One region of the Shouchella rhizosphaerae genome, then DNA from elsewhere that is predicted to be linked to it. Evidence: a T-box and tRNA genes for the amino acid it is inferred to sense, from the RefSeq annotation. Region 1 holds a T-box; the other holds one or more tRNA genes.

Evidence for each region. The T-box of region 1 lies ahead of tyrS (tyrosine--tRNA ligase). A T-box ahead of a tRNA ligase gene usually reads a tRNA of that ligase, here a tRNA-Tyr.
Region 2: it has a tRNA-Tyr gene. The T-box ahead of tyrS (tyrosine--tRNA ligase) is inferred to sense a tRNA for this amino acid. The anticodon was not compared.

What each region holds. Positions count from the first base shown of each region.
Region 1 is NZ_CP144921.1:475,476-481,033, reverse strand. It holds gene V5G21_RS02610 (transglycosylase domain-containing protein) at 1-2,020, opposite strand, end outside; T-box leader at 2,137-2,340, shown strand; gene tyrS (tyrosine--tRNA ligase) at 2,384-3,628, shown strand; gene rpsD (30S ribosomal protein S4) at 3,669-4,271, opposite strand; gene V5G21_RS02595 (GAF domain-containing protein) at 4,490-4,978, opposite strand; partial or broken gene V5G21_RS02590 (RNA-guided endonuclease InsQ/TnpB family protein) at 5,219-5,558, shown strand, end outside.
Region 2 is NZ_CP144921.1:2,087,346-2,092,903, forward strand. It holds gene V5G21_RS10475 (glutathione ABC transporter substrate-binding protein) at 146-1,717, opposite strand; gene V5G21_RS10480 (YjcZ family sporulation protein) at 2,035-2,205, opposite strand; tRNA gene V5G21_RS10485 (tRNA-Glu) at 2,406-2,477, shown strand; rRNA gene rrf (5S ribosomal RNA) at 2,546-2,661, shown strand; tRNA gene V5G21_RS10495 (tRNA-Val) at 3,083-3,158, shown strand; tRNA gene V5G21_RS10500 (tRNA-Tyr) at 3,182-3,266, shown strand; tRNA gene V5G21_RS10505 (tRNA-Gln) at 3,279-3,353, shown strand; tRNA gene V5G21_RS10510 (tRNA-Lys) at 3,357-3,429, shown strand; tRNA gene V5G21_RS10515 (tRNA-Ala) at 3,478-3,550, shown strand; gene V5G21_RS10520 (aspartyl-phosphate phosphatase Spo0E family protein) at 3,604-3,789, opposite strand; gene sigW (RNA polymerase sigma factor SigW) at 3,938-4,501, shown strand; gene V5G21_RS10530 (anti-sigma factor family protein) at 4,520-5,185, shown strand; gene cdaA (diadenylate cyclase CdaA) at 5,347-5,558, shown strand, end outside.

The sequences.
Region 1 (5,558 bases):
GCCCGCCAACGCGTTTGCGTAAACTAATTGTTTTGTCACCGCTATAACCATTCCATACGCCTAATGTCACCTCAGGGTTGACGGCAATAAACCATGAATCATAGTCTCTGTTGGTCGTCCCTGTTTTTCCAGCCCAGTCGGCTTGAAACTGCAACTTGTTGGCTGCTGTGCGGCCGGTGCCATTTGCGCTGTACATCACATCACGCATCATATCGGCGACCAAATAGTTTGTTTGTGGGCTAAACATTGTATGCTTACTAGCAGGATGCTCATAAATGACTTCGCCGGAATCCGTTTCGATCCGTTCGATCATATAGGGTTCCATCCGGACGCCATTGTTGCCGAAAGCGCTAAAGGCGCTGACATTTTGTTCAACGGTAACATTGCCGCCACCGATAGCGACTGCTTCATTCACGCCGTGCATGTCTGGATTAAAGCCGGCTGCGTCGCGGAGTTTTACTTTTAAGTCATCAGGGACATGCCACCACGCCTCTACAGCGGGCACGTTGCGTGATTGTGCCAGTGATTCCCGCACAGTGAGATTGCCTTTGTGAGCGTGGTCAAAGTTTCTAATTTCCCTCCCACCAGCTTTGTAAAACGCTTGTTCATCAGGAATGACAAGCCCTGGTTGGGTTACTCCTGCTTCAATCGCGCCCGCATAAGCAAGAACAGGTTTGCTCGTCGAGCCTGCTTGGCGATAAGCACGTGTAGCGTGGTTATACAGATGATCTAAGCTTTCTTCACGACCACCGACAAAGCTAAGGATTTTTCCAGTTTTATTTTCGATTAAAACAGAGCCGACTTCTTCCCGTTGCCCTTGTTTGTCGGCACCAAAATACGCGTCAGATTGTTGAGCTGCCTCGTTCATGGCATCATACAAATCTTTATCAATGGTCGTAATGATGTTGTAACCACCATTGATAATCGCGTTTTCGACTTCCGCTTTAAACTGATTGCGTTCAACTTGTTTAGCAGTGTCGCTTAATTTCTCCCAACCATCGCGGTTATCGATTTTTTGTTGTACGAGCACTGCCGTTGCCCGGTTCATAATTTCTTCAGTAAGCCGCGGCCGTTCTTCCATTGGGTCAGGCGCGCTTGTTGTAAAATCAGCAGTAAGGTCGTAGTCTTTTGCATCCTCGTATTGCTCTTTTGTGATGTACTCTTTTTCGTACATGCGGCTTAAAACCGTTTGGTAACGGTTCAACCCAGGCTGCAAACCGTCTTGATCTTTAAGCTGTTGGTCGTTTGTAAAAGGCGTGTAGCCATACGGGCTTTGCGGCAAGCCAGCTAAGTAAGCTGCTTGTGGCAAGTTTAACTCGCTTGCCGAAACACCAAAGACCCCTTGTGCTGCCGCTTCAATGCCAGCAACATTTCGGCCCGAGGCATTCCGGCCAAACGGAACGACGTTTAAGTAGGCTTCCAATATTTCATCTTTTGTCATAAACTGTTCGAGCCTAAGCGCGAGCATAATTTCTGTTGCTTTGCGGTCGAACGATACTTCATCGGATAAAATTTGTTGCTTTATTAATTGTTGTGTCAATGTGCTGCCGCCTGTCTGAACAGACGAACTAGTCAGCTCTTGCATCGTTGCCCGTAGCAACGCTTTTGGGACGATGCCATTATGCTCGTAAAAATGTTCGTCTTCTGTAGCAATGATCGCCCATTTTACTTCATCGGCCACGTCATCAAGGGAGACAATTTCCCGGTCTACTTCACTGCGGATTTTTCCTAAGTAAACGCCGCCAGCAAGGTAAATGTCGCTTGTTTTTGAGAGCGAGCCTACGAATGTGCGCATGTCTTCTTCTGAATATGTTTTTTCATCGACTACGAGGGAAGCAAAGTAACCTGCGGCGGTTCCGCTAGCGAACATAAATCCTAAAAAGCCAATAATGAATACAATAAGGAATAAATTCCATAATACTTGGTATGTAATGCCGACTTTCCGGAAGAACTGAATGTCATCTAGCTTTGCTATAAAGGCATCCCAGTTGTTCTTCCACTTCGAAAGAAAGTGCTTCATCGACTCCCCCCTTAGTCGTCTTAGTATATCATAAATTGCGTGATGCGCATACGTGTGTTCGCTATGTTGACAGTGTACACACCGTATGGTAAAACTAGAAAGTGAATTGAAAACGTAAAAAAGCGAGGAAAGGCCGAAGTATGGGCGTACGCTGCTCGAAGAGAGCCGGTGGTTGGTGCGAACCGGTACACGTACGTTAGCCAGAATTACAGCCTGGAGCTATTCTTTGTTTCGGCAAAGAACGGAGAAGCCGTTATCGAATGAGTGGGAGGCACGAATGCCTTCAACAAGGGTGGTACCGCGACAAGTTCGTCCCTTATGGGGAGGGGCTTTTTTTGCGTTGAATTGAAGGAGGAACGATAGATGGATGAAAAACAACCGTTAACCCCTGAGCAGCAAAAGCTCGTTGATGAGCAAGTGGAAGCGCTTATGCGAGGAGTTGTAGAAGTCGTCCCGAAAGAGGCATTTCGGGAAAAAATTGAGAAAAGCGTTCGAACAGGAAAGCCGTTAAACATTAAGCTTGGCATGGACCCGTCAGCACCTGATGTCCATATCGGCCATACAGTTGTACTGCAAAAACTGCGTCAATTTCAAGAGTACGGCCACCATATTCAACTGCTAATTGGTGATTTTACTGGAAAAATCGGTGATCCGACTGGAAAGTCAGAGACGAGGAAAGTGTTGACTGATGAACAAGTCAAGCAGAATGCACAAACATACGTAGAACAATACGGAAAAATTTTGGACATTGAAAAAACAGAAATTCTTTACAACTCTCGATGGCTAAGCGAGCTGAAATTTGATGATGTTTTAAAGCTTGCTGGTCAGATGACAGTGGCCCGTATGCTTGAACGGGAAGACTTTAGCAAACGCTATAAAACCGGGCAACCGATTTCGGTTCATGAATTCTTTTACCCGCTTATGCAAGGCTACGATTCGGTCGCAATGGAAACCGACATCGAAGTAGGGGGGACGGACCAAACGTTTAATTTGTTAATGGGACGCCAACTCCAAGAAGCGTACGGAAAAGAAAAGCAAGTGATGCTGACGCTGCCGTTAATTGAAGGGCTCGACGGCGTCCGCAAAATGTCAAAGTCGCTTAATAACTACATTGGCATTGACGAAGCACCAAACGAGATTTTTGGGAAGGCGATGTCGATACCTGATGAATTGATGGTAAAATACTACAAATTGGCGACGGATGTGCCGATGGATGAAATCGAAGCTTTAGAAAAAGGGCTTGCAGATGGCAGTGTCCACCCTCGCGATGCAAAAATGCGACTTGGCCATAAATTTGTAGAAATGTACCATGGCAAGGAAGCGGCTGATGAGGCAGAGCAATATTTTAAAACGGTTTTCCAAAAACGGGCGCTGCCAGAAGACATTCCGGTCTTTTCCTGGGAAGGCGACAAAGAAGTGCCGTTAATTGATTTGCTTGTTACGTTAAACATGCAGTCTTCAAAAGGCGAAGCACGCCGGATGATTCAAGGTGGCGGCGTGAAAATTAACGAACAGAAAATCACCGATATTCATACGGTCGTATCGGTTGAAGATAATATGATCGTTCAAGTCGGAAAGCGCAAGTTTGCCAAGCTGAGCTTAACATAAGGAATAAAAAAACCAGCCATTTAAGGCTGGTTTTTTATTCTTAACGAGAATACCACTCAACGATAAGCGCTTCAGTAATTTCTGCTGGAAGCTCAGAACGCTCTGGGTAACGTGTGTACGTACCTTCAAGCTTTTCTTCGTCAAATGATACGTATCCTGGCGTGAAATCATTTACATCAAGTGCTTCTTTAACAACAGTCAAATTCCGTGAACGCTCACGAAGGCCAATTGTTTGCCCGGGCTTTACGCGATAAGATGGGATGTCAACGCGTGAACCGTCAACAAGCACGTGGCCATGGTTTACTAGTTGGCGCGCAGCACGGCGTGTACGGGCAAGACCCATACGGTAGACAAGGTTGTCTAAGCGTGACTCAAGCAAAATCATGAAGTTTTCGCCGTGGATGCCGTTCATTTTGCCAGCATCGTTGAACGTGCGCAAGAATTGGCGCTCGTTTACACCATACATGTGACGAAGTTTTTGCTTTTCATGAAGTTGAAGCGCGTATTCTGAAAGCTTTTTACGTTGGTTTGGACCGTGTTGGCCTGGAGCGTAAGGACGCTTCGCAAGCTCTTTCCCTGTTCCGCTTAGAGAAACGCCAAGGCGGCGGGATAGTTTCCAAGATGGACCTGTATAACGAGACATTGTGTCTCCTCCTTGTTATTTTGGTGTTGCAAAATAACAACCTAAATGACAATCTCTAAACTCCAGCCATTCCATTTTCATGCACCTTCGCTTCGACAGCTAAAAGTTACGCGATGCACCTCAATCATTGCAGCCGCTTGAGGAATGGATTGGTCAAAAGTTCGTTTGTCTTGGCTGTCACTCACACCGATCTATCATAGCGGAAAAGCGCCTACTTGTCAATGTTTGATTAAAAAAGGTTCCACTCGCTTCAGTAAACGTTCAAGCGCTTCCGCTTCTTTTTCGTGGAAGCGGCCTTTGCTCGGGCTGTCAATATCAAGAACTGCTATCACGTTCTGTTCGTGGCGGATCGGAATAACGAGTTCGGCGTTTGAAGCGGCGTCGCAGGCGATATGCCCAGGGAATGCATGAACATCATCAATGCGCATCGTTTTGTTTTCGGCCACGGCGGTTCCGCAGACACCTTTGCCAATTGCAATCCGTGTACAGGCGGGCAGTCCTTGGAATGGGCCGAGCACAAGTTCGTTTTCTTTAAGAAAATAAAAGCCGACCCAGTTAATGTCATCTAAAAACTGGCCCAACAATGCACATAAATTGGCGTAATTGGCTAGCGCATCCGGCTCATCTTCAAGTAAGGCAACAGCTTGCTGTTCCAAAAGGCGATAGGCTGCTTCTTGTTCGGTAGGATAATCAAGTTTACTAAACATCGGGTCATGCTCCTTCCATTTGTCAAAAACCGCAGCGATTCAACAAAAGCATGCGGGATTTGTCAAAAAGTTTTTGCGTAAAAGCCGCTTAATCAGACAGGAAGCGGGTAATAAAAAACGAATACTGTTTATAAGATAACACGATTTGCGGCTGCTTGCTTTAACATATTTCCGAAAGAAGTCTCCTTCTTTAAGCGTGTAGGGCGTAGCCGGGCGGTAAGGGGAGATGACTATCGGTTGGTTTCAATAACTTCATCCGGAAAATATTCTATTTCGATTCTTACAGAGTATGAAAAAGAAATTAAAGACAAAGACATTCAAAACGTTGTAGGATTAGACTTTGCGATGGATGGGCTGTTTGTTGATAGCGACGGGAAGAAAGCCAATTACCTAAGTTTTATCGACAAATGCTGGATCGATTAGCAAAAGAACAACGCAAACTATCCCGCAAGAAAAAAGGTTCTTCGAATTGGCACAACCCTTGAAGTTTGGCAAAAGTGTCGCTGATAATAGATGGGGAATGGTCACTTCTTTCTTACAGTACAAACTAACGAGCAAGGAAAAAAACTGATCAAAATCG
Region 2 (5,558 bases), 1.6 Mb from region 1:
ATGAGCTAGGTACAATCGGAAAGGCGATCATCATGACGATGTTAGTATAACAGAAAAATATGAAAATAATGAAGCGTAAAATATCAAACATGAATAAATAAAGGAGGATAGCTAAACAAAGAGATGTTTAGCTATCCGAGTGATCTTAATCGTTTGTAAAAGCAGCATCCTTTAAGAAAACGACTCCTGTGGGAATAACGTTTACGCCTTCTAATTCATTGCTTACCCCAGTCAAAGTTGAAGGGTAGTAAAGGAAATGAAATGGAACTGCCTCTGCAACTAATTGTTGGGCTTCTTTGAAATAAGCGCTTCTTTCTGCTTCATCTTCAGTCGCCAACGTTGCATCGATGAGTTGGTCGAGATCTTGGTTGGCATAAGGATAGCGAAGTTGGTTGCTCGTTTGTTTATTGGAATGCAAAATCGTAAAGAAACCGTTGTAACCATCGCCTGTTGGGCTAGAGCGTCCTAAAAGGAACATTTGCGTTTTGCCTTCGCCTGTATACTCGACAAATGTAGCAAATTCGATTTGCTCAATTTCCACATTGACGCCAATTTCCGCTAACGCATGCTGGATGTATGTAGCGATATTGACTTGATCTCCTTCTGTGCTGACAGTTAATGTAACATCGAGATCGCCTTCTCCATACCCTGCTTCTGCGAGCAAAGCTTTCGCTTCATCTGGATCAAAGGAAAGGCCGTCTATTTCCGTAAAACCAAAATCAAACGGCGAAAGCGGACTGTTTGCGATAGAGCCGTAGCCGTTGACGATGCCATCAAAAATTTCATTTTTATCAATCGCCTTGGCAAAAGCTTGGCGTACCCGTACGTCATCAAACGGAGCTTCATTGGTGTTAAAGGCAAGGAAGTTAACGTAGGTTGACTCTACTTCGATTACATTTATGTCTGGGTCTCCTTCGATTTCGGGCATGCTGCTTGGCGAAACGGCATCAATAATGTCGGAATTGCCTGATTGTAGATTCGCTAAACGTGTAGCAGCGTCTGGAATGATAGTGAAACGAACGCCAGCTACTTGTGGGGTACCACCCCAGTAATCATCATTTGCTGTCAGGACAAGCTCTTCATCAGGTGTCCAAGATTCAAATTGGAAAGGACCTGTGCCAATCGGCTTTTCGCTTACGACGGACCCTGGCGCTTCTCCGTTAGCAACTGCTTCGTTGTCCTCGGCTATCACTTCAGGACTTATAATAGAAGCTCCGTGGTGTGACAAATGCGCTGGCAATGAAGCAAACGGAGCGTTTAAATGAAAGCGGACGGTAGACGGATCAATAACTTCTACTTCTTCGACAGCTTGAAACAAGTATGCAGTCGGGGACGTTGTTTCATCGGCTAGATTGCGTTCGAAATTTGCTTTTACCGCCTCGGCATCAAACACATTTCCATCATGAAAAACGACGTCTTCTCTTAAAGAGAATTCCCACGTTAACTCATCGAGCATTTCCCAGTCTGTCGCCAAACTCGGTTGCAACTCCAAGTTTTCATCTTGTTCAATTAAGCGGTCGTATATATTGGCACCGACACGCCAATTGATGACAATGTTCTGTGTATGGGGGTCAAGTAGACGAATGTCGGTTGCTATGCCGTATTCAATAAAACGATTTTCTTCACTGGGACTTTGGCTTGCATCATGGGTGCATGCCCCTAAAGCCAATACAGTGGCAATAGAGGTAGCTATCGCTAACTTCGTGATGTGTGGCATAAGTTGTCTCCTTTTGTAAAAATGCTGTAAACCGATGAAAAAACTATGTTTAATATACATGTGTTTAAATTCTCTGTCAAAGAGATTGGTTTTGCCGAGCACCTATTTATGTTTGTGAGTGTTTATGGCAAACTAATCAAATGTTTTGCTCAGTCGTTCACTAGTAACAAACGGTCGCAAGCCTATGTTTTTCAGGAAGGGCAGTGTGTCTTTTGCAATTCGATCGTTTTGTGTTGGTGCAGCGAAATATTAGGAACCAACGAAGGAAAAAGAACAGGCACCCTTTAGCCTGCTCTTTAAACGTTGTGGTTGCACAATTATTTAACGTAAGCTGCGCCAATGATGATAAGAAGGATGAAAAGCACAACAATTAGCGCAAAACCGCCACCGTAGCCATAGCCGCCGCAGCCGCCACCGTAACCGCCGCCAGCTGGACCGTAGCCATAGCCGCCGTCGTAGCCGCCGTAGCCTCCGCCATAGTAACCCATGCGTGTACACCACCTTTACAATTAGGAATAATATACCTTATGCGTCAATCCAATTTTGGCGACAAAACTGGGCTTTCACGGTAAAACCTCAGCGAATAAAACGAGCCCTTCTCGGCTATTCTATTAGAGCAATAATAAATTGAAAAAAAACAGTTGCAATCTAAAAAAACGTTTGTTATCATATTATTTGTCAGTCAGGAGGCCCGTTGGTCAAGCGGTTAAGACACCGCCCTTTCACGGCGGTAACACGGGTTCGAATCCCGTACGGGTCATTTTATGAGTAGAAGGCAAAGCAAGAAGTTGGCTTCTCAACTCCTTGCTTTTTACTTGCCTTTTTAAGTTCGGTGGCAATGGCAAAGAGGTCACACCCGTTCCCATGCCGAACACGGTCGTTAAGCTCTTTTGCGTCGATGGTAGTTAGGGGCTTCCCCTTGCGAGAGTAGAACGCTGCCGGACCATTTTTCATAGATACGCCTCTAGTGTAAAACGAGGCTCCTCAACATCAACGTTTGACAAAGCAAGAAGTTCGAGGACAAGAAGTGCTCGAGGAAAGGAGCGTACAAACGTACGTGACTGACTGAGAGACACGAATTGGACGAAGAAATTCGCCGCTTATCTGCATTATTGTTTGACAAAGAGAAGCAAGAAGTTCGAGGACAAGAAGTGCTCGAGGAAAGGATCGTACAACCGTACGTGACTGACAGAGAATCACGAATTAGACGAAGAGATTTGCAGCTTATCTGCATTATTGTTTGACAAAGAGAAGCAAGAAGTTCGAGGACAAGAAGTGCTCGAGGAAAGGATCGTACAACCGTACGTGACTGACTGAGTGACACGAATTGGACGAAGAAATTCGCCGCTTATCTGCAGTCAAAATGGAGGATTAGCTCAGCTGGGAGAGCATCTGCCTTACAAGCAGAGGGTCGGCGGTTCGATCCCGTCATCCTCCACCATGTTCATATTGTCTTTCTATTGTGGAGGGGTAGCGAAGTGGCTAAACGCGGCGGACTGTAAATCCGCTCCCTCCGGGTTCGGCGGTTCGAATCCGTCCCCCTCCACCATTTTTCTTTTGTTGGGCTATAGCCAAGCGGTAAGGCAACGGATTTTGATTCCGTGACGCGCTGGTTCGAATCCAGCTAGCCCAGCCATTAGAGCCATTAGCTCAGTTGGTAGAGCATCTGACTTTTAATCAGAGGGTCGAAGGTTCGAGTCCTTCATGGCTCACTTCTTTAAAGACGGCGAAAGCTGTGACGGCAAAAGCCGTTTTTTATCGGGGCCTTAGCTCAGCTGGGAGAGCGCCTGCTTTGCACGCAGGAGGTCAGCGGTTCGATCCCGCTAGGCTCCACTAATAGAAAAGAGCGGCCTGTACAGGCTGCTCTTTTTATGTTGAAAATCGATTTATACGCGTTTGGGCGGTTTTTTTGCAGAAAGATTGGAGTATTCATTTAGCAGAGCGTCGAGTTTCTGGCTGATTGTTACAATGTGCGGTGAGCTGAGCGGATAAGCAGCAGCCGAATCATTAAGTTGCGTCCGTGTGTCTTCAATCGAACGCGACAGTGGGTGAATGTCATGCGCATTTGCCATATCCTTCCCTCCCTTTCTAAATTACATTACTCGGTTTAGGACAAAATTCCTTCTTTTTTAAAAAAAAGATATTTTTTCGTGTTATGATTAGATTACACGAAACCATCTGTCAGTGAGTTCCGTATGTTTAATTTAGGTAGGGGATGAAATGGACTCGTTAACGAATCGATTAATTGCAGATATCAAACAAGGGGATGAGCAGGCTTTCGCCGAATTGGTAGACCTCTACAAAGACAAAGTGTACCAAGTTGCCTATAGAATGGTCGGCCACGTCCATGAAGCCCAAGATATCGCCCAAGAGGCGTTTTTGCGTGCTTATACCAATTTAGATAAATTTGATACCACTCGAAAGTTCTCGACTTGGTTGTTCCGTATTACCACAAATGTGTCAATTGACCGTTTGCGGAAGCGGAAGCCTGATATGCATTTGCAAGATGCGGTAAAAGGGATGGAGGAAGTGACCTATGAATCCCAACTTGCCGCAACAGATGAACTGCCTGAAGACCAGGTTGTGAAAATGGAGCTTCAAGAGTGGATACAATCAGAGATTAACCAGCTTCCCATTAAATATCGCACGGCCATTGTGCTTAAGTATTTAGAGGATCTATCGTTAAAAGAAATTAGCGAGATTATGGATATGCCTGTTGCCACCGTTAAAACGCGGATTCATCGGGGGCGTGAAGCGCTGCGTAAACGTATGCGGCACTTATAAATGTAAAGGGGTGACAAGATGAAAACCTGTCATTCTCACGATGAATTGATACACATTTATTTAGACGGAGATGCGACGAAAGAGCAGAAAGAGGAACTTTATGCCCATTTGCAATCGTGCCCGTCATGCAGAGAGCATTTGCAAGAACTGAAGAAATCCATTGCGTTTATCCAAAGTTCTTCTCATATAGAGGCACCTGAAGGGTTTACTGCCGGCGTTATGGCCAAATTGCCTAAGACGAAAAAAACAGCAAAATGGAAGCTAAAAGCAAAACGCCATCCCATCTTGGTTGCAGCAGCGATATTCCTCATTATGATGTCAGCTGCCTTTTTTTCCGCATGGAGCCATACCACCGACGGAATTGCCGTATCAGGGAATGGACCGTTTGTGATTGATAAAGAAGCAGGCGTGGTCGTTGTGCCTGAAGGCGAAGTGATTGATGGTGATTTGGTTGTCCGAAATGGCACGCTCGTGCTCGAAGGGGAAGTGCGCGGCAATGTCCTTCTCATTAATAGCCGCTTCAACAAAGACACGCTTTACGCTTCGCCCAATCAAGTAACTGGGGAAATTGAAGAAGTCGACAAAGCCCTGTCTTGGGCGTGGTACAATATGAAAGAGTTTTTTAGTGAAGTTGTCGCTGTTTTCGATGCCGGGGAAGACGATCCACATTCCACCGACAATTAGAAGAAGCATGAAAAATAATGGAGTTCCTGTCGTAAAGCGGGAACTCCCTTTCTATTTCGCTTGGATCGGTGTATACTTGTTACGTTTGGCACTGCGTTTCGTTTAAGATGCGCTGGACTTGTCAAAGGTAAGACTAGACGATTAAACATGGAGGGGCATACATGTTTACGATAGACTTCGAAAATTTGCCATGGCTTGCTTACATTGGCCAAATTGTCGACATTTTGCTTGTTACATATGTTGTGTATAAACTCATTATGATTATTCGCGGCACTCGGGCAGTACAGTTGGTCAAAGGGATCGCTGTCATTTTTATGATATGGTTTGTCAGCAACTTTCTAGGGTTAAGCACATTGGAGTTCATTACCAAGCA